One region of the Microbacterium sp. Leaf179 genome, then DNA from elsewhere that is predicted to be linked to it. Evidence: predicted binding sites of a transcription regulator. Region 1 holds the regulator's gene; each other region holds the start of a gene.
What was found. Region 1 encodes HrcA, which represses chaperone genes, less so after heat shock. Its sites were predicted from a motif close to TTNGCACTCGNNNNNNNCGAGTGCNAA; they were not measured.
Positions count from the first base shown of each region.

Region 1 (6,834 bases):
GCCGCAGGTACGGATCGATCTTGTCGGTGAGCGTGCCGGGCAGGAAGCCCAGACGCTCGCCGGCTTCGACGGCCGGCCGGGTGAGGATGATGCGGGCGACCTCTTTGCGCTGCAGCGCCTGCACGGCCTTGGCCATGGCGAGGTAGGTCTTGCCGGTACCGGCGGGGCCGATGCCGAACACGATGGTGTTCTCGTCGATCGCGTCGACGTAGGCCTTCTGCCCGGCGGTCTTGGGGCGGATGACCTTTCCGCGCGACGACAGGATCGCTTCGCCCATGACCTCGGACGGACGGGGACCGCCGTCGGAGAGCATGCGGTTCGAGCTCTTCACGTCGGAGGGGTCGAGGCCATGGCCCGAGCGGGTCATCGCGAGCAGTTCGTCGACGAGGCCGCGCGCCGCGGCGACGGCCGCAGCGGTGCCCGACAGCGTGATCTCGTTGCCGCGGACGTGCACGTCGACCTCGGGGTGCTCTTTCTCGACCACGCGCAGCAGGCGATCCTGCGGTCCGAGGAGTTGGACCATGGCCACGCCGTCGACCTCGATGCGGTCGACGACGGATTCTTCGGCGGAGTCAGGCACCCACGCTCTTTTCGTTCAGGCCACCCGCGAGGACGTGGGCGTGCACATGGAAGACGGTCTGGCCGGCGCCCTCGCCGGTGTTGAAGATCAGCCGGAAGTCGCCGTCGGCATGCTCGGCGGCGACGCTGTTCGCGAGTCCCACGAGCTCGGTGAGCAGGTCGGGGTCGCCCGCCGCCAGCTCGACGACGTTGCGGTACTGCTGCGTCTTGGGGATGACGAGCAGGTGCACCGGCGCTTGCGGGGCGATGTCGCGGATCGCGAAGGCGTTCTCGGTCTCGGCGACGATCTCGGCGGGGATCTCGCCCTGCAGGATGCGCGTGAAGATCGACGGTTCGCTCATGGCATCCAGTCTAGTGACGGGCTCCGACACGCAGGTCGGGGGGTGCGGGCTCGACGGGCAAGGTGGTGCGTCGAGCCGTGCGACTCGTGGACGGGGCGTGAACCGTGCATCGGGGCGGTTGTCGTGCGCCCCGGTGCACATTCCGCGCCCCGGACGGGCGGGGCGGGACGTTTCGCGCCCCGGACGGGAGGATCGGAACGCGGCGGGAGGTCACCAGCGCCCGTGCGCCGCCGACAGCACCGAGAGGGCCGCCGCCCCCGCGGTCGAGGTGCGCAGCACCGTGTCGCCCAGGCGCACGAGCCGCGCACCGGCGCCTTCGAGCGCGGAGAGCTCCTCGGGGGCGATCCCGCCCTCGGGCCCGACCACCAGCACCACGTCGCGACCGTCCGAGGCTTCTGCGGCGACCGCGGTGAGGCGATCGGATGCCGAGGGCTCGAGCACCAGCACCAGATCGGTGCCGGCGCGGCGCACGAGGTCGGCCGTGCGGGCGATGCCCTCGACGTCGGGGATCCACGCGCGGTGCGCCTGCTTCGCCGCCTCGCGCACGATGGTGCGCCAGCGGCCGAGACCCTTGTCGGCCTTGGCATCCCAGCGTGAGACGCTGCGCGCCGCCTGCCACGGCACGATCGCGTCGACACCGAGTTCGGTCGCCGCCTGCACCGCGAGTTCGTCACGGTCGCCCTTCGCGAGCGCCTGCACGAGCACGAAGCGCGGCGACGGGGCCGGATGCTCCTCGCGGCCCGTCACCCGCACGTCGACCTGCTTGGGCGTCGCGGCCGTGACGAGGCCCGACAGCCACGCCCCGCGTCCGTCGCCCAGGGTGACCGCCTCGTCGACGCGCACGCGGCGGACGGCCGCGGCGTGGTGCGCCTCTGCTCCGGTGAGCACCACGACCTCACCCGGCTGAGCGGATGCCGCGTCGTCGGTGACGAAGTGCAGCGCCACGGTCAGTGCCGGAAGCGGTCGCGGAACTTCGAGAACATGCCCTGCTGGTGCTCGGCCAGGCGCGGCTGGGGGGCCTTCGTGCGCTTGGCGAACTCCTCGATGAGGGCGCGCTCCTTGTGGTCGAGGCGCGTGGGCGTCACGACGTGCACGCCGACCTTCAGGTCCCCGCGCTGGCTTCCGCGCAGCGGCGTGATGCCGCGGCCCTTGATGGTGAGCACGTCGCCCGACTGCACGCCCGGGCGCACCTCGAGCTCGACGGCTCCGTCGAGGGCGTCGATCGTCGTGGTGGTGCCGAGGATGGCATCCGGCATCGACACCTCGAGGGTGGCGAGCAGGTCGTCGCCCTCGCGGCTGAAAGCCTCGTGCGCATCGACGGTGATCTCGAGGTACAGGTCGCCGTTGGGGCCACCGGCGGGGCCGACCTCACCCGAACCGGGAAGCTGCAGGCGAAGGCCCGACTCGACGCCGGCGGGGATGTCGACCGACACGGTGCGGCGGGCGCGTACGCGCCCCTGCCCCTGGCAGGTGCCGCAGGGGTAGGGGATGGTCGTGCCATGTCCGTGGCACACGTTGCAGGGCTGGCTGGTGACGACGTTGCCGAGAAGGCTACGCACCGTGCGCTGCACGTGACCGGAGCCGTGGCAGATGTCGCAGGTGACTTCGCTCGTGCCCGGCTGCGTGCAGGCTCCCTGGCAGGTCTCGCACAGGACGGCGGTGTCGACGTCGAGGTCGCGGTGGGTACCGAAGACGACGTCGCCCAGATCGAGCGTGACGCGCACGAGGGCGTCCTGACCGCGCTCGCGACGCGAACGCGGACGCGGTCCACGCCCGCCGCCGCCGCCCTGGGCCCCGCCGAAGAACGTCTCGAAGATGTCGCTGAAGCCGCCGAAGCCGGCCGCTCCCCCGCCCCCGCCGAAGGGGTTCTGGTCGCCGCCCATGTCGTAGCGGCGACGCTGTTCGGGGTCGCTGAGCACGTCGTACGCGTGCGTGACCAGCTTGAAGCGTTCGGACGCGTCGTCACCGGGGTTCACGTCGGGGTGCAACTGACGAGCGAGACGGCGGTACGCCTTCTTGATCTCGTCGGCGCTGGCGTCTCGTTCGACGCCGAGGACCTCGTAGTGGTCAGCCACAATCGCCTTCCTGTCCGCTGGTGCGGGGTCGTTCTCGGTGGGGTGCTCGTCAGCGCGCGCTGTCGTCGTCTTCGAGCATCCGGGTCAGATAGTGCGCGACGGCGCGAACCGCCGCGAGGTTGGAGGAGTAGTCCATGCGGGTGGGGCCGAGCAGGCCCACGCGGGCACCGCCCGTCGAGCCGTCGTACCGGCTGGCGAGCACCGAGGCCTCGATCAGTCCGAAGGGTTCGTTCTCGCGGCCGATGCTGGCCGACAAGCCCTTCTCGTCGGCGACCATCTCGGTCATGAGCCGCAGCAGGGTCACCTGCTCCTCGATGGCTTCGAGGAGCGGGTAGATGCTGCCGCGGAAGTCGGATTCGCGCTTGGCGAGGGTCGCCGCCCCAGCCATGACGAGGCGATCCTGACGGAACTCCTCGAGCTCCTCGCCGACGACGCGGAACACGGCGTCGGCGACGGCGTCGAGGGCGATGCCGGGGCGGGGTCCGTCGGCGACGACCGCGGCGACCTGCTGAGCGCAGTCGGCGACGGAGCGCCCGACCAGCACCGCGCCCACGCGGGCGCGCAGCTGCACGATGTCGGCCTCGACCGGCTCGGCAGGGACGAGCGCGATCCGCTGCGAGACGCGGCCGGTGTCGGTGACCAGGATGACGAGCACGCGCGGGCCGCCGAGGGCGACGAGCTCCACGTGCGAGAGGTTGGCGCGCGCGAACGACGGGTACTGCACGATCGCGACCTGGCCGGTCAACTGCGTCAGGGCACGCACCGTGCGGGCGAGCAGGTCGTCGAGATCGCCCGCCTCGTCGAGGAACGAGGTGATCGCGCTGCGCTGCGCTCCCGAGAGCGGGCGCAGTTCGGCGAGGTGATCGACGAACACGCGGTAGCCCTTGTCGGTGGGCACGCGGCCCGACGAGGTGTGGGGGGCGACGATGAGGTCTTCGTCTTCGAGCAGCGCCATGTCGTTGCGGATGGTCGCCGCCGACACACCGAACGCGTGCCGGTCGACGATCGCTTTGCTGCCGACGGGTTCACGCGTGTCGACGTAGTCCTGCACGATCGCGCGGAGTACTTGGAGGCCGCGTTCCGACACCATGCGCTGCTCCTCCCCGTCTGGCACTCGACTTGACTGAGTGCCAATTCTACGCCGATCGACGGCGTGCCCCGTCGGGGGCTCGCGGATGCCGGATCCCCCGCGCGTGCCGGGGGTCTCGCCGCCAGGTGCGGCGGCGTGGATCAGACCGTGAGAGCGCGCACCACGGCATCCGCCAGCAGGCGTCCGCGGCGGGTCAGCACGATGCGGCCCCGGATGGCATCCGCCCCCTCGATGAGCCCGTCGGCGATGAGCGACGCCACGGCCTTGCGGCCCTCGCCGTGCAGCTCGCCGACGGCGAGACCCTCACGGATGCGGCTGCGCAGCAGCACCGACTCGAGTCGTCGGGCCGTCTCGTCGGGGCGCTCGCGCGCGGCGGCCGGCGACTCGTTCGCCGCGAGGCGCTGGGCGTAGGCGGCCGGGTGCTTGACGTTCCACCAGCGTAGCCCCGCGACGTGGCTGTGGGCGCCCGGCCCGAACCCCCACCAGTCCGTGCCGCGCCAATAGGCGAGGTTGTGCCGCGAACGGTGGGCGACGCCGCGCGACCAGTTCGACACCTCGTACCAGTCGTACCCGGCGTCGGCGAGCAGCTCGTCGCCCAGCTCGTACATGTCGGCCTGCAGGTCGTCGGAGGGCTCCACGACCGCGCCCGAGCGGATCTGGCGGGCGAGCTTCGTACCGTCTTCGACGATGAGCGCGTAGGCCGAGATGTGATCGGGAGCGAGGGAGACGGCGGTCTCGAGAGACGACCGCCAGTCGTCGAGCGACTCCCCCGGTGCGCCGTAGATGAGGTCGAGCGACACGTCGAGCCCGGCGCGGCGGGCCGCGGCGACGGCGGTCGCGACGTTCGCGGGGTCGTGGGTGCGGTCGAGGGCGGCGAGCACGTGCGGGCGGGCCGACTGCATGCCGATCGACACGCGCGTGACGCCCGCCGCGGCCAGCGTCTCGACCACGGCGTCGTCGACGGTGTCGGGATTGGCCTCGACGGTGACCTCGGCCCCCTCGGCGATGCCGAACTCCGCGCGCACGGCGTCGAGCATGCGCGCCAGATCGCCGGGAGGCAGGAGCGTCGGCGTACCCCCGCCGAAGAACACCGTGGATGCCGTGCGGCGGCCGCCCGTGGCATCCATCACCCCACCCGCCAGGCGTACCTCGGCGGCGAGCGTGTCGGCGAAGTCGTCTTGCCGGGCGCCGCGCAGTTCGCTGGCCGTGTAGGTGTTGAAGTCGCAGTAGCCGCAGCGCACGCGGCAGAACGGCACGTGCAGGTAGACCCCGAAGTCGACCGACGGGTCGATGGTCAGGTCGTCGGGCAGACGACCGTCGGTGGGCGCGGGGTCTCCGAGGGGAAGCGGTCCGCCCATCAGGACGTGTACAGCGGCGAGATCGCGCGCAGGTACCGCGTGAACAGCGCCTTGCGGCGACGACGCACGCGGCTGGTGAGGAGCTTGTAGGACGGCGCGGTGGGGCGGTCGAACGCGCGCACGACGAACCAGACCTCGTCGTTGTCGCGCCACTCGAGCGAGAACAGCTCTTCGCCGCTCACGATGGAGTGTCCGACCGTGCCGAGGATGAATCCGACGCGGCGCGGCTCCTCGAACACCGAGATGACCCGCAGCTCGGCGTCGGCGCGGTGGCCATCGACCTTGCCGTGCAGGCGCACACCCGTGCCGGGGCTGACGAACGGGGTGCCGTCGGCGGCGAATCGCTGCTCGGCCTCGAGGCGGCTGGGGGCGACCGGAGCGCCCTCGGCGTCGAAGCCGACGCCCGCGTAGCCGGCGCCCGACGCGGGACGCACGTCGGTGATGCTCAACTCTTCGCTGCGCAGCGGCGCCCACGCGAGCAGCAACTCGCCCGCGGCGACGAAGCGCTCTTCGCCGCTGCCGATACGCCACGCATCTTCGGCGGGCACGGAACGCTCGGGCGGATATTGCATGAGGTCGGGGGCCTGAGTGGCGCCCACCGCCGCGTAGTCGACCGTGTCGTCGGTGAAGTTCTGCCGGCGCATGATCTTCCTCTCGAATCGGTCGTTACTTCTTGGCCTCGACGTCGCCCGAGAGGGCGGCGATGAAGGCTTCCTGCGGCACCTCGACGCGGCCCACCATCTTCATGCGCTTCTTGCCCTCTTTCTGCTTCTCGAGCAGCTTGCGCTTTCGGGTGATGTCACCGCCGTAGCACTTCGCGAGGACGTCCTTGCGGATGGCGCGGATCGTCTCGCGCGCGATGATGCGGGCGCCGATCGCAGCCTGGATGGGTACCTCGAACTGCTGGCGCGGAATGAGTTTGCGCAGGCGCTCGGCCATGAGCGTGCCGTAGGCGTACGCCTTCTCGCGGTGCACGATCGAGCTGAACGCGTCGACCTTGTCGCCCTGCAGCAGGATGTCGACTTTCACGAGGTCGGCGGTCTGCTGACCGGCGGGTTCGTAGTCGAGGCTCGCGTAGCCCTGCGTGCGCGACTTGAGGTGGTCGAAGAAGTCGAACACGATCTCGCCGAGGGGCATGTGGTACCGCAGCTCGACGCGGTCCTCGCTGAGGTAGTCCATGCCCAGGAGCGTTCCGCGGCGCGACTGGCAGAGCTCCATCACGGTGCCGACGTAGTCCTTGGGCAGCAGGATGCCGACCTTGACGATCGGCTCCGAGACCGAGGCGACGCGACCGTCGGGGTACTCGCTGGGGTTGGTGACCGAGACGGTGTCGCCCGTGTCGGTGGTGACCTCGTAGGTCACCGACGGGGCGGTGGTGATGAGGTCGAGAC
Region 1 is NZ_LMPH01000003.1:376,206-383,039, reverse strand. It holds gene ASF96_RS13340 (PhoH family protein) at 1-523, opposite strand, end outside; gene ASF96_RS13335 (HIT domain-containing protein) at 573-920, opposite strand; gene ASF96_RS13330 (16S rRNA (uracil(1498)-N(3))-methyltransferase) at 1,131-1,865, opposite strand; gene dnaJ (molecular chaperone DnaJ) at 1,868-2,995, opposite strand; gene hrcA (heat-inducible transcriptional repressor HrcA) at 3,045-4,085, opposite strand; gene hemW (radical SAM family heme chaperone HemW) at 4,226-5,443, opposite strand; gene ASF96_RS13310 (DUF1990 family protein) at 5,443-6,087, opposite strand; gene lepA (translation elongation factor 4) at 6,110-6,834, opposite strand, start outside.

Region 2 (6,834 bases), on a different contig from region 1:
CCTCGATGCCGTACTCGTCGAGTTTGCGCTGCAGCTCGCGGTCGATGGCCGGGATGCCGAAGGGCACGGGGTCGGGGGCGACGAAGACCACGCGCAGGTCGTCGCGCACGCCGATCGCCCGCCACCAGTCGCACGCGAGGTACATCGGCTTCTGCGCGGCCGCGCCGCAGGACGCGGGCTCGGGCGGCTGAGTGAACACGACCGTGCCGGAGCGCAGGTCGCGCAGCACCGGCGAGGCTTTCGCGGCGAGGTCGTAGTCGTAGTTCGATATGCCGTTCGGCGCCGCCATGGCCTCGGGCAGGCCCGGGATCTGCTCCCACGCCATGCGCAGGCCGGCGCACACGACGAGCTGGTCGTAGTCGAGGTGCCCGCCCGACACGAGATGCACGCGGCGGGCCGGGGCGTCCACCGTGAAGACCTCGTCGCGCAGCCAGCGCGTACCCGGGGGGATCACGTCGGCCTGCGCGCGGACGGCCTCGCTGGCTCGCGCTGCGCCTCCCGCGATGTGCGACTGGAGCGGCGCGAAGACGTGCCGCGTCCGCGGCTCGATCACGGTGATGTCGCCGGCGCGGGCCCGGTGGAGGCGTCCGGCCACAGACAGCCCGGCGTTGCCCCCGCCGATGATCACGATGCGGGGAGTGTCGGTGCGAGCGACGGTGTGGGGCGAGTCGTGCATGGGGGATCCTCTCGTCTCCCTCACGGTGTCGTCATCGGCAGCGGGATACCACCCGGTTGACAGCGTCGGTCGGGCGGACGACCCGGGCGCTGGGGAACGACGAAGAGGGCTCGCCGTCGGCAGGAGCGCTTCTCCCGCGCCGGAGCGGGGGCGCACCCGTCGAAGCGCGTGGTCCGTGCGCGGGACGCGCCTGTCAAGGGGCGGGACGCGGCCCCGGCGGCATCGTTGGATGGAGGCACCGCCGATCAGCGGTGACGCACCCCGGTGCGTTCGACGAAAGGATTCCCATGAGCGACGCCTCGATCGACCCGTCCCCCGCCGACTCGTCGACCCCCGCCGCCGACGTCGGCATCGCGGGCGTGCAGCCCCTGCGCGACGGCGACACCTCGATCGAACCCGACCCCGCGCTCGACCCCGCCCAGGCGGAGTGGGACGCCACGACGGCCCTCGATGAGGGCGTCGACCCGCAGGACATCGCCCCCGCGACCGCGACGGGCGCAGACCCGGCCGAGATAGCCGCCGACGACACCGACATCCCGTTCGACGACATCCACCCCGGGTCCACCGGCACCGACTCGCAGGGTCAGGACCCGGGCGTCGTCGAGCTCGGCGAAGAGGGCCAGGGCGACCTGGCGCCCGAAGACCTCTGAGCGACGCGAGAGAGGGGTCGGTCCGTTCGGGCCGACCCCTCTCTTCGCGATGGATTACTGCTCGATGAGCTGCGGTTCGCTCTCGTGCGCCCGGATGACGCCGTCGTGGTCGTCGGTGGCCACCGCGATGCGGCGCGGCTTCGCCTTCTCGCTCACCGGGATCGTGACCGACAGCACCCCGTTGCGGTAGGCGGCGCTGATGCCGTCGGTGTCGATGCCCTGGCCGAGGTTGAGCTGGCGGACGAAGGTGGCCGTCTCGCGCTCGCGGGTGATCCACTTGACGTCGTCGCCGGTGGCGAGGGTGCGTTCGGCGCGGATGGTCAGCAGCTGACCGTCGACGTCGATGTCGACCGAGCCCGGGTCGACCCCGGGAAGGTCGGCCGAGAGCACGTAGTGGTCGCCGTCGCGGTAGAGGTCCATCGGCATCCGGCGCGGTCCGCCCCCGCGACGGGCGTCGAGAAGGGTCGACGCGAGGCGGTCGAGGTCGCGGAACGGGTCGTAAGTGGCCATGGTCGGTTCTCCTTTTCGGTCGGTCCGGATGTCGGCATCCGGGGTTCGATGAAGTTGAGCCTTGTGCGCTCAACGTGGCAGCAGATTAGCACTCTCGATGGGAGAGTGCCAAGACTGTTTAGTGTCCAAGACGCGCCGTGCCGGGGCCGGTCTCCGCGGCATGTCCTGGACACTCAACGTGGTGGTGGTGCGGCGCCCGGGCGGGTCGGCCGCCCGAGTGCGCAGCCGCGGTAGCGTCATCGGGTGATGGATGCCGCGGCGAAGCCGCCCCTCGTGCGGGCGCTGTGGGGCGCGACCCACCCGGGGCCGACCCTGGTCGTGACCGTTCTGTCGCTGGCCCTCGGCCTCGCCGCCGGGGTCGAGCCCGGGCGACTCGCGCTGCTGGTGATCGCCGTGTTCGCGGGGCAGGTGTCGGTGGGCCTGTCGAACGACGCGATCGACGGCGCGCGCGACGCCGCCGTCGGCCGCTCGGACAAGCCCATCGCCGGGGGAGCGATCACTCCGGAACGTGCGCTCGGGGTGGCCGTGGCGTCCGCGCTCCTCGCCGTGCTCCTGTCGGTGCCGCTCGGCCCCGGACTCGTCGCCGCGCACGCGGTGGCCTTGGCCTCGGCGTGGGCCTACAACGCCGGGCTGAAGTCGACGCCGGTGTCGATCGTGCCGTTCGTGCTGAGTTTCGGGCTCTTCCCGTCGTTCGCGACGCTGTCCCTCGCCTCTCCCGCGCTGGCTGCCCCGTGGGCGTCGCTCGCGGGAGCCGCCCTCGGCGCGGCCGTGCATCTGACCAACGTCGTTCGCGACCTCGACGACGATCGGCGCACGGGCGTGCGGGGCCTTCCGCACCGCCTCGGTGCGCGGGTCTCGGTGGTGCTCGCGGCGGTCGGCGTCGTCGCCGGAGCGGTGGCGGTGCTGATCGGCACGGATGCCACGGTGCTCGGCGCGATCTTCTTCACCGCCGTCGTCGCGGTGGCGGCCACGGCCGTGGTGCTCGTGCTCGTGCGCGCGCCCGGACGCGCGGTGTTTCAGCTCACGATGCTGGCGGCGCTGCTGCTCGCCGCTCAACTCGTCGTGACCTGACTCCTCCCACCCGGGCGGCTCGTCAGTCGCGGGCGGCGCGATCCAGTCGCATGGCGTACGCGCGCGTGAACAGCGCGCCCCCCGCCCCCCGCAGCATGGTGCGCAGCGCCCCGGTGCGCAGGGGGTGGGCGAGCGGGCCCGTGGCTCGCCCGAGCATCGTGTTGAGCCACGCCAGGCGCGCCGCGTGCCGCGCCGAGGCCAGACGGTCGGTCTCCCATCGTCCGAGGCCGACCGCCTCGCCCGTCCGCACCCACCCGGGCAGCAGCGGGGCCAGCGTGAGGGCGTCGAGCAGTCCGAGATTCATCCCCTGACCGCCGATGGGGCTCACCTCGTGGGCGGCGTCGCCGACCACCACGACGCGTCCGCGCCGCAGCGCCGGGGCCACGGCGCGCCGCACGCGGAACGTCGTCGCGTCGGCGATGTCTACCTCGAGCCCCGCGCGCTCGGCGACGGCCCGCTCGAGGGTGCCGGCGGCATCCGCCACCTCGTCGGTGCCCGCCCACGCCACCAGCCGGCGGCGTCCGCCGGGCAGCGGGAACGATTCCAGCACGCCCTGGCGTTCCAGGTGCACCCGGGCGATCGGGCCGCCGGGAGCGACGACGTCGGCCATGACGTAGCGGTCGGGGTAGTGGTGCGTCCGGACGGCGCCGGGGCGGTACACGAGGTCGCGGCCCGCCCATCCCGAGGCCACGACGACGACGCGGGCGCGGATCTCCTCGTCACCGCGCGGACCGGTGGCGCGCACGCGTACACCCCGGCCGTCGTCGTGCACGGCGGTGATCGCGACCCCCCGACGCACGCGCGGTGCGAGGCCGGTCAGCACCTCCATCGTGTCGGCCTGGGGGAGGGCGGCGACGTACGGATGACGCGCACGCAGGCGGTCGAACCGAATCGCCGCGAGCAGTCGGCCGTCGGCCCGCGCCTCGCCGCGGACGATCGTCTCCGCCCGCGCCAGCAGGGCCTCGGTCGCGCCCGACGCCTCGAGGAGGGCGAGCGCGGGGGAGTGGATGCCGATGGCCCGCGACCCGGATCCGGTGCCGGCGCGCTTCTCGACGATCTCGACGTCGACCCCGCGCACCCGTAGGTCGGCCGCCAGGGCGAGGCCGACGGGTCCGGCTCCGACCACCAGCACCTCAGGCACGCTCCGCCCGCCCCTCGGCCACGGCGAGAACACGGAAGGGCGCCGGCGTCTCGACCCGCCAGGGCCCGCCGAGCGCGGCGGCCAGCTCGGGGGCGCGATAGCTGCGGCGGATCGAGCGCAGTCCGTCGACGCGCAGGAACGTGCCGGCCGACAGCGGGGCGATCCCCGCGGCGTACAGGGCGTAGGCCAGTCGACCGCGGGCGATGTCGGCGTGCAGCACCCGACCGCTCGAGAGGGCGAGCGAGTCCTCGGCGAACGTCGCCAGGGCCGCGGCGTCGAGGTGGTGCAGCACGTGGTTCGACACGACCAGGTCGTAGCGTTCGCCCGCGGCGCGCAGGGCGCCCGAGTCCTGGGCCACGAACCGCACGCCCGGTCGTTCGCGCGCGCGGGCCGAGGCGATGGCGCGGGGGTCGGGATCGGCGCCGGTCCACTCGACGTCGAACCCGTCGCGCGCGGCCAGGCCCGCCAGACGGACGGCGACGTCGCCGCCGCCGCACCCCAGGTCGAGCGCGCGGGCGGGGCGGCCGAGCGCCTGCAACTGCGGGCGGACGCGCGTGCGGTACACGTGCCCCCAGGCCGAGACCAGGCGGTTCACGACGTCGAACCGCCGATACGTCGCCGCCAGGGCGCGCGGGTCGCAGTCGGGGTCGTCCATCAGCTCGGTGAGCGCCGCATCGCGTCGGGCGAGGCTGCGCCAAAGGCCGGTCGCTCCGTCGCTGGTGGCGGGGCCTCGCGCGGCGCTCACGGGCGGCGCAACGTCAGGCGCGCCGCCTCGACCGTCAGGCCGGGGCCGAAGGCCAGCGCGGCGATCCGCTCCCCGTCGGGGTGCGCGACGTCGGCCAGCAGGTCGCGCAGGATGAACAGCAGGGTCGCACTCGACATGTTGCCGTGGGCGCGCAGCACCTCCCGCGAGGGGGCGAGGGCGGCGGCATCCAGAGCGAGAGCGCTCTCGACGCGGTCGAGGATGCTGCGGCCGCCGGGATGCACGGCCCACGCGTCGACGTCGTTCAGGTCGCCGAGCACGTCGGCGGCGATGCCGGCGATCTCGCGCCCGATGATGCGCGGCACCTCGGGGGTGAGGGTCATCTCGAACCCGGAGTCGCCCACCGTCCATGCCATGTCCTTCTCGCCCTCGTCGGTGACGTGGGTGGCGAAGTCGTCGAGGTCGAGGCCGGGGTGCGATGAGTCTCCGGATGCCACGACCGCGGCCGCCGCGCCGTCGGCGAACACCGAGGCGGCGACGATCTGGTCGGGGTGCGACGAGGTCTGCCAGTGCAACGAGCACAGCTCGGCGCACGCCACGAGCACGACGGCGTCGGGGTCGGCGGCCACGATGCGCGCCGCGAGCCGCAGTGCGGGGATCGCAGCCGCGCACCCGATGAAGCCGAGGTGGTACCTCTCGGCCGAGGTGGGCAGGCCGAGGTCGCGCACGAGGTGGTAGTCGGGACCCGGCGCGAACATGCCGGTGCACGAGACGGTCACGACGTGCGTGATGGCATCCGGCGTCCGCCCCGAACCCTCGATCGCCGCGCGCGATGCCTCGGCGAACAGGGCGGGTGCGGTGCGGCGGTACTCCGCGTTGCGGGCGCCCGTGGACGGCATGAGCAGCGTGTCGCCGTCGCGGACGCCGAGCCCGCCCCCGGTGCCGCCGGCGAGCTGCGGCAGCACGACGTGGCGGGTGTCGATGGCGGCGGCATCGAAGGCCGCACCCACCAGACGTTGGCCCTTGCGGTCGAACCCGGGCTGCGCGGCGAAGAGGTCGCGCAGGGCCGATTGCTCGACGCGGGTCTCGGGCAGGGCCGTGCCGATCGAGAGGATGCGCGCGGTCATGCCTCACTGTAGACACGGATCGGAGCACCGGCGGCGGGGATAGCGCGGTGTCGGTGCGGCGTCTATGGTGACGCGCGGCCTCGCGTGAGCCGAGACGTCACGGAGTGCGCCGACTTCCCATCCCGTAGACGACGACGTTGACGGCGGGGACGGCGAGAAAAAGCATCCAGGACCACGCCCAACCCCCGGCCGCCCCGAGCGCGAAGGCCAGAGAAACACACACCGCCTGCACGATCAGCGCCGCCACGACGCCCCAACCGCCGCCGAGGGGTCGCCTCGGCACCGAAGCATCGTCGATGCTCATTCGCCCCATGACACGCCACCGTATCCGGGTGTCGCGGAGGACGTCCATCTCGTGCGCGCCCGGTCTGCTTCTCGCCACCCGCGCGTGGGGCGGAATCCGTCGGTTCCGTGCCACAGGGGGACGGTGTTCTCACCTCGCGCCGAGGGTCAGGCGGCCAGGACGCTCGGCAGCAGCAGGCTCGAGATCGCACCGCGGTAGTCGTCGACCATGCGCTTGCGGTCGATGCGCGTGCGTGCGGCGAGGGCGGCGCGGCGCAGCTCGCCGCGGCGGCACAGCGCGTCGTCCCAGGCGGCGGCGATCGCGGCGGCGTCGCGGGGCGTGACCAGGCCGAAGCCCGCGACCATCCGGGCGGCGTCGCCGACGTCGGTGGTCACGGGGACGGCTCCGGATGCCGCTCCCTCGGCCAGGCAGAGGGGTGAGGCTTCGCCGAAGGCGCTGGTGAGGGCCACGATGTCGGCCGCGCGATACAGCTGCGGCATGTCTTCGCGCAGTCCCAGGGCGTGCAGCGCCACCGTGCCGTCGATGCCGTTCTCGGCGAGCAGGGCGGTGAACAGGGGATTGTCGCGGGTCATGCCCGAACCGCACATGACGTAGTGGGCGCCGGGGGAGTGCGCCGCATGGCGCGCCACCGCCGCGAGGAACAGCCCCGGGT
Region 2 is NZ_LMPH01000002.1:422,029-428,862, reverse strand. It holds gene ASF96_RS09505 (NAD(P)/FAD-dependent oxidoreductase) at 1-676, opposite strand, end outside; gene ASF96_RS09500 (hypothetical protein) at 964-1,326, shown strand; gene ASF96_RS09495 (Hsp20/alpha crystallin family protein) at 1,381-1,836, opposite strand; gene ASF96_RS09490 (UbiA family prenyltransferase) at 2,083-2,907, shown strand; gene ASF96_RS09485 (FAD-dependent oxidoreductase) at 2,930-4,048, opposite strand; gene ASF96_RS09480 (methyltransferase domain-containing protein) at 4,041-4,703, opposite strand; gene ASF96_RS09475 (type III polyketide synthase) at 4,790-5,878, opposite strand; gene ASF96_RS09470 (hypothetical protein) at 5,976-6,182, opposite strand; gene ASF96_RS09465 (glycosyltransferase) at 6,329-6,834, opposite strand, start outside.
Region 2: the regulator HrcA is predicted to act here: its motif matches at 1,922-1,948, upstream of ASF96_RS09495 (Hsp20/alpha crystallin family protein).

Region 3 (6,834 bases), on a different contig from region 1:
TGCGCCTTGGCGAGCGCCTTGCTGCGCGTGTTGTCGTCGGTGCGCCAGAACACGCCGAAGCCGGCTTCGTCGAGCGCGAGGCTCAGCATGTGGGCGACGCCCGAGGCCACGGCCTCCTGCTCCCACGCGGGGATCTTCTTCGACTCGAGGTTCGCGACCACGGCGATGATCAGGGGAGCGCGGCGGGGCTTCGAGGAGTAGCCCTTCTTGCCGTCGGCCTTGTTCAATGCGCGAGCCAACAGGTCGCGGTCGCTCCCGCGGATCTCGATGATCCGCCAGGGACGCAGCGTCTTGTGGTCGGCGACGCGACCCGCGGCCGCGACGAACGCCTCGAGCTCGGGGCCGGTGGGGGCCAGGTCGGTGACCTTCGACCACGACCGGCGGTCGCGCATCGCCTCGAGTGCGCTCACGCCGTCTCTTCCGGGGTGAAGTTCAACGACAGCGAGTTCATGCAGTACCGGTCGCCGGTGGGCGTGCCGAAACCATCGGGGAACACGTGTCCGAGGTGCGAACCGCAGTTGGCGCAGCGCACCTCGGTGCGCTGCATGCCGTGGCTGTTGTCGTCGATGAGCTCGACGGCCTCGGGACGCACCGACTCGTAGAAGCTCGGCCACCCGCAGTGCGAGTCGAACTTCGTTCCGCTCTGGAACAGCTCGGAGCCGCACGCGGCGCAGGTGTAGAAACCGGAGCGGCTCTCATCGAGCAGTTCACCGGTCCACGCGCGTTCGGTTCCGGCCTGGCGCAGCACCGCGTACTGCTCGGGCGAAAGCTCTTCGCGCCACTGGTCGTCGGTCTTGTCGACGGCGTAAGTCATGGGATCTTCCTCTCTCCGGTCCCTATTCTCTCGTGCCGGGGGCCGGTCAGGTCGGCGCGGCATAATCTGCGGAATGCAGCAGGATGCCGTGGAAGCCGTCTTTGAACGCTATGGGCGCTTCGCCCGCGACGAGGCGCCGGGTCGTTCGGCGGTGTACGAGGGGTGGGCACGGCGCGTCGTCGACGACATCGCGGTGGCCGAGGCTCTCGCCCGCATCGAGGAGACGCGGCGTCAGCCTCCGCTCGTCTTCGCGGTGATGCGGCTGCTGGGCGCACCAGAGGACGATGTCGACGCGTGGGCCGAGTGGGTCGTCGCCCACGCCGATCAGGTGGTCGTCGAGTGCGGGCGTCGGAGCGTGCAGACCAACGAGCCGCTCCGGTGCGCCGCGTTGCTGCCGGCGCTCTCGCTCATCGAGGGGCCGATCGCGTTGCTCGAGGTGGGGGCGAGCGCGGGCCTGTGCCTGTACCCCGACCGGTACTCCTATCGCTACCGCCGCGGCGAGGAGGTCATCGCGCTCGACCCCGCCGACGGCCGCAGCCCGGTCGTGCTGCAGTGCGAGCTCGAGGGGCACCCCGACCTGCGTATGCCGGACGTCGTGTGGCGGGCCGGCATCGATCTGAACCCCCTCGACGCCCGAGCCGCCGACGATCGCGCGTGGCTCACGGGTCTGGTGTGGCCGGGCGAAGAGGGGAGGCGCGAGCGCATCGCCGGTGCACTCGACATCGCGGCGGCCGATCCGCCCCTTCTCGTCGCGGGCGAGGGGGCGACGGCCCTTCCCGCTCTCGCGGCGCAGGCTCCCCGCGGAGCGACGCTGGTGGTCACGACGCCCGGCGTGCTCGCCCACATCCCGCGCGCCGGGCGCGCCCCCGTCATCGCGGCCGCGCGGGCCGCGGGGCGGTGGATCACGCTCGATGCCGCGCCGCTGCACGACGGCTGGACGCACCCCCCTCGCATCCGACGGGGCGGGTTCGCGCTCGCGCTCGACGGCGACGTGCGCGCCGAGGTCGATCCGCTCGGGGCGTGGGTGGCGTGGCATCCGGAATCGACGGGCGGTGCGCAGTAGCGTCGAAGCGTGCCCCTGTCGGACCGTGATCGCGCCTTCCTCGCCTTCGAGGGTGAATGGCGACGCCATGGGGGTGCGAAAGAGGAGGCGATCCGCGCCGAGTTCGCGCTGACGCCGGCCCGGTACTACCAGCTGCTCGGTCGCCTCATCGACACCCCCGAAGCCCTCGCGTCCGACCCCATGCTGGTGCGTCGCCTGCGCCGACGCCGCGATGACGCGGCCGCGCAGCAGCGCGCACGCCTCGGCCGCACCGCCACCCGGTGACGGGTGCGCGCGGGTCGGACCGGTAGCATCGTCCAATGGCCAGATCGACCTTCCCGCGGGATCGCTTCGACGACCTGCCGGCCGATGCGGGTCGCGTCGGCGCCCACCGCGCCGAGAATCCCCGGCTGCGCGGGTGGATCATCTTCCTGTGGGCGGCCATCGCCACCCTCGTCCTGATCATCGCCGGCATCTTCGGCTCGCTGGTGGTGTCGGGCCGCATCTCGTTCGGCTCCGGGCCCGCGCCGGTGCCCACCGTCTCAGCGGAACCCACGACGCCCGCCGTCGTCGACACGTCGTACTCGGTGGTCGTTCTCAACGGCACGGCCGACGAGGGACTCGCCGCCGCCGTGCGCGACCAGATCGTGGCGGCCGGATGGCCGGGTGAGGGCGTCGAGACCGGCGACTCCGACAGCACCGACTTCGCCGAGACGACGATCTACTACCTCCGCGACACCGACGAGGCGGCAGCCCAGGGCCTGGCCCAGACCATCGGGGGCGCGCAGATCGCGCAGAGCGACTTCCTGCAGCCGACCGACGACCCCAGCACCCCCGACGACGAGAGCGCCGTGAAGCGGCTCGTCGTCGTCATCGGCCTCGATCGCGCCGCCGGTCAGGCGTCGCCGTCGACCGCTCCCTGACCCCTCGACGGCCGCGTGTTTCCGCGGCGTAACAAGTTCGCGGCCTGCGCGTCAACAATGGGTCGAGCGGCCGGTGCGGCGGGATCACGCGTGCTTACGATGACCTCGTCATTCAGCAACGGGAGATTCGCATGACGCAGGGCACTGTCAAATGGTTCAACGCCGAGAAGGGCTTCGGCTTCATCACCGTCGCCGACGGCCAGGACGTCTTCGTCCACTACTCGAGCATCGAGATGTCGGGTTTCCGCGTTCTTGAGGAGGGCCAGGCCGTCGAGTTCACCGTCGGCACCGGGCAGAAGGGCCCCCAGGCGGAGTCGGTGCGACTGGCCTGATCACCGTTTCCCGACGCCACGGCATCCGATCCCGGATGCCGTGGCGTCGTCGTTTGCGCGCGGGTGGGCGGCTTGCACTCCCCAGGGGCGAGTGCCAGAATGAGTTAGCACTCGCTTTCGTCGAGTGCCAAAATCAGCAGTCACCCGTCCGGGAGGGACGACACACTTATGGCAAAGATCATCGCTTTCGACGAAGAGGCCCGACGCGGTCTCGAGCGTGGCCTCAACACGCTGGCCGACGCCGTCAAGGTGACCCTGGGCCCCCGCGGTCGCAACGTCGTGCTCGAGAAGAAGTGGGGCGCCCCCACGATCACGAACGACGGCGTCTCGATCGCCAAGGAGATCGAGCTCGACGACCCGTACGAGAAGATCGGCGCCGAGCTGGTCAAGGAGGTCGCCAAGAAGACCGACGACGTCGCGGGTGACGGCACCACCACCGCCACCGTTCTCGCCCAGGCGCTCGTGCGCGAGGGCCTGCGCAACGTCGCGGCCGGCGCAGACCCCATCTCGCTCAAGAAGGGCATCGAGAAGGCCGTCAAGGCCGTCACCGACGAGCTCCTGGCCTCGGCCAAAGAGGTCGAGTCGAAGGAGCAGATCGCGGCTACCGCATCGATCTCCGCCGCCGACCCGGCCATCGGCGCACTCATCGCCGAAGCCATCGACAAGGTGGGCAAGGAAGGCGTCGTCACCGTCGAGGAGAGCAACACCTTCGGCACCGAGCTCGAGCTCACCGAGGGCATGCGCTTCGACAAGGGGTACATCAACCCCTACTTCGTCACCGACCCCGAGCGTCAGGAAGCGGTCTTCGAAGACCCGTACATCCTGATCGCCAACCAGAAGATCTCCAACATCAAGGACCTTCTGCCCATCGTCGACAAGGTGATCCAGGAGGGCAAAGAGCTCCTCATCATCGCCGAAGACGTCGAGGGCGAAGCTCTCGCGACGCTGGTGCTCAACAAGATCCGCGGCATCTTCAAGTCGGTGGCCGTCAAGGCTCCCGGTTTCGGCGACCGTCGCAAGGCTCAGCTGCAGGACATCGCGATCCTCACCGGCGGACAGGTCATCACCGAAGAGGTGGGCCTCAAGCTCGAGAACGCCACGGTCGACCTGCTCGGCCGTGCGCGCAAGGTCATCATCACCAAGGATGAGACCACGATCGTCGAGGGTGCGGGCGAGTCCGAGCTGATCGAGGGTCGCGTGACCCAGATCCGTCGCGAGATCGAGAACACGGACAGCGACTACGACCGCGAGAAGCTCCAGGAGCGCCTCGCCAAGCTCGCGGGTGGCGTCGCCGTCATCAAGGCGGGCGCGGCCACCGAGGTCGAGCTCAAGGAGCGCAAGCACCGCATCGAAGACGCCGTGCGCAACGCCAAGGCCGCCGTCGAAGAGGGTGTCGTCGCCGGTGGTGGCGTCGCGCTCATCCAGGCCGGCAAGACCGCGCTCGCAACCCTCGACCTCGTCGGTGACGAGGCCACGGGTGCGAACATCGTCCGCGTCGCCATCGAGGCCCCGCTCAAGCAGATCGCGCTCAACGCCGGTCTCGAGCCCGGTGTCGTGGCGAACAAGGTCGCGGAGCTCCCCGTGGGCCACGGCCTGAACGCCGCGACGGGCGAGTACGGTGACCTGTTCGCACAGGGCATCATCGACCCCGCCAAGGTGACGCGTTCGGCTCTGCAGAACGCGGCGTCCATCGCCGGTCTGTTCCTCACGACCGAGGTCGTCGTCGCCGACAAGCCCGAGAAGTCAGCCGCTCCCGCGGGCGACCCGACCGGTGGCATGGACTTCTGATCCACGCCTAGGCAGTGACAGAACGCCCCCTCCTTCGGGAGGGGGCGTTCTGTGTTGACGGGGCGGTGACCGTTCGCTGATCCGGCGCCGGTTGGCTGCCGGTGAGTTGGTTGGCTGTTGGCCGGCTGCGGGCTGCGGGCTGCGGGCTGCGGGCTGCGGGCTGCGGGCTGCTGGCTGCGCGCTGCGGGCTGCTGGCTTGCGTGACTGCTGGCCGGCCGGTTGGGGCACATGTCCCACTTTTGGTTGCCTGCGGCGGCGCCAGGCACCCTGATGTGGGACGCGGTCTGCATCTTTTGGGACACGGTTCGAGAACTCCGCCGAGGTGCGACGGGGCGGGTGGGAGCCGGGGCCGGGGCGGGGGCCGGAGCGAAGCGTCGGGTCTACGCGTCGGGACGGTAGTCGTCGGGCAGGCGCTCGAGCGGTTGCGTCTCGATGAGCGCGTGCTCCTGTGCATCGCGCCGGTCGGCCAGGGGGAGCGAGACGCGGAACGTCGCTCCGCCTCCGGGGGTGTCGACGACCTGCACCGTGCCGTGCAGCAGATCGACGATGGATGCCACGATCGACAGTCCGAGGCCCGAACCGCCGGTCTCGCGCGTGCGCGAGGTGTCGGCACGCCAGAAGCGCTGGAAGATCTGGTCGCGGATCTGCTCGGGAACGCCCTCGCCGTGATCGATGATCTCGATCCAGCCCATGTCGGCGTCGGCGTCGACCCCCACACGCAGGCCGATGGGGGAGCCGTCGGCGGTGAACCGTCGCGCATTGCCCAACAGGTTGGCGACGACCTGGCGCACCTTGTTCTCATCGCCGAGGACGATGGGGGCGAGCCGCGGGGGCGTGCGCACGACGCCCAGGGGCGCGGTCGGAGGGGCGGCGTCGTCACCCGCGGCGGTGTGCGTCTCGCCCGCCTCTCGCGCGCGGCGACGCAGACGCGACAGGGTGGCCCCGGCGATCGCCATCGCCGACGTCGGCGGCGCACCCCTGCGGCGCCCGGGCGTCGACGCGGGCTCTCCTGCGGCGTCGAGGAGCGGGTCGAGCGTCATCAGCGGGACGACGCGTGCGGTGCGCGCGGTGGTGTCATCGACGGTCACCTCGCGCTGGGGGGAGGTCACGCGCAGATCCATCGCGGCATCCCGAGCGATCGGGCGCAGATCGAGCGAGGTGATCGTGACGTCGCGACGCTCGTCGAGTCGCGCGAGGGCCAACAGGTCTTCGACGAGGGCCCCCATGCGGATGGCTTCCTTCTCGATGCGTTCCATCGACTGCGCCACGTCTTCGTCGGAACGGATCGCGCCCATGCGATAGAGCTCGGCGTACCCGCGCATCGTGACGAGCGGGGTGCGCAGCTCGTGGCTGGCGTCGCCGATGAAGCGTCGCATCTGGCGCACGGTCGCGTCACGCTGCACGAGCGCCCCGTCGATCCGCGCGAGCATGGCGTTGATCGCCGTCTTGAGGCGTCCCACCTCGGTGTCGGGGACGATGTCGGTCAGGCGTTGGCTGAAGTCGCCGGCGGCGATGTCCATCGCGGTCGTCTCGACCTGCCGCAGGTTGCGGAACGTGAGCGTCACGAGCCAGCGGGTGAGCAGGGCGCTGGCGATGAGGATGAGCAACGCGACGAACGCGTAGATCCCCACGTACGCCGCGACGATGCGATCGGTGGGGGCCAGGGGCTGGATCACCATCTGGGTGTAGACCCCGGGATTGCCGGGGGCCTGCAGCACCCCCACGCGAGCGAGGAAGTGCTGACCGGATTCGGGGTTCTCGAGCTCGATCCGCCGGTCGATCTGGCTGTAGGTCTGCTCGACGGTGAAGCTCGCGGGCAGATCGGGAAGGGCGCGCGACGACGTGCCGTTGTAGAACGCCTCGCGCCGCCCGTCGGGCCCGTACACGACCACCATCGACCCGATCTGCGGGGCGTTGTCGACCTGGGTGAAGGTG
Region 3 is NZ_LMPH01000002.1:260,351-267,184, reverse strand. It holds gene ASF96_RS08745 (nitroreductase family protein) at 1-392, opposite strand, end outside; gene msrB (peptide-methionine (R)-S-oxide reductase MsrB) at 407-814, opposite strand; gene ASF96_RS08735 (DUF2332 domain-containing protein) at 888-1,877, shown strand; gene ASF96_RS08730 (DUF3263 domain-containing protein) at 1,887-2,141, shown strand; gene ASF96_RS08725 (LytR C-terminal domain-containing protein) at 2,177-2,779, shown strand; gene ASF96_RS08720 (cold-shock protein) at 2,911-3,111, shown strand; gene groL (chaperonin GroEL) at 3,280-4,899, shown strand; gene ASF96_RS08710 (sensor histidine kinase) at 5,280-6,834, opposite strand, start outside.
Region 3: the regulator HrcA is predicted to act here: its motif matches at 3,216-3,242, upstream of groL (chaperonin GroEL).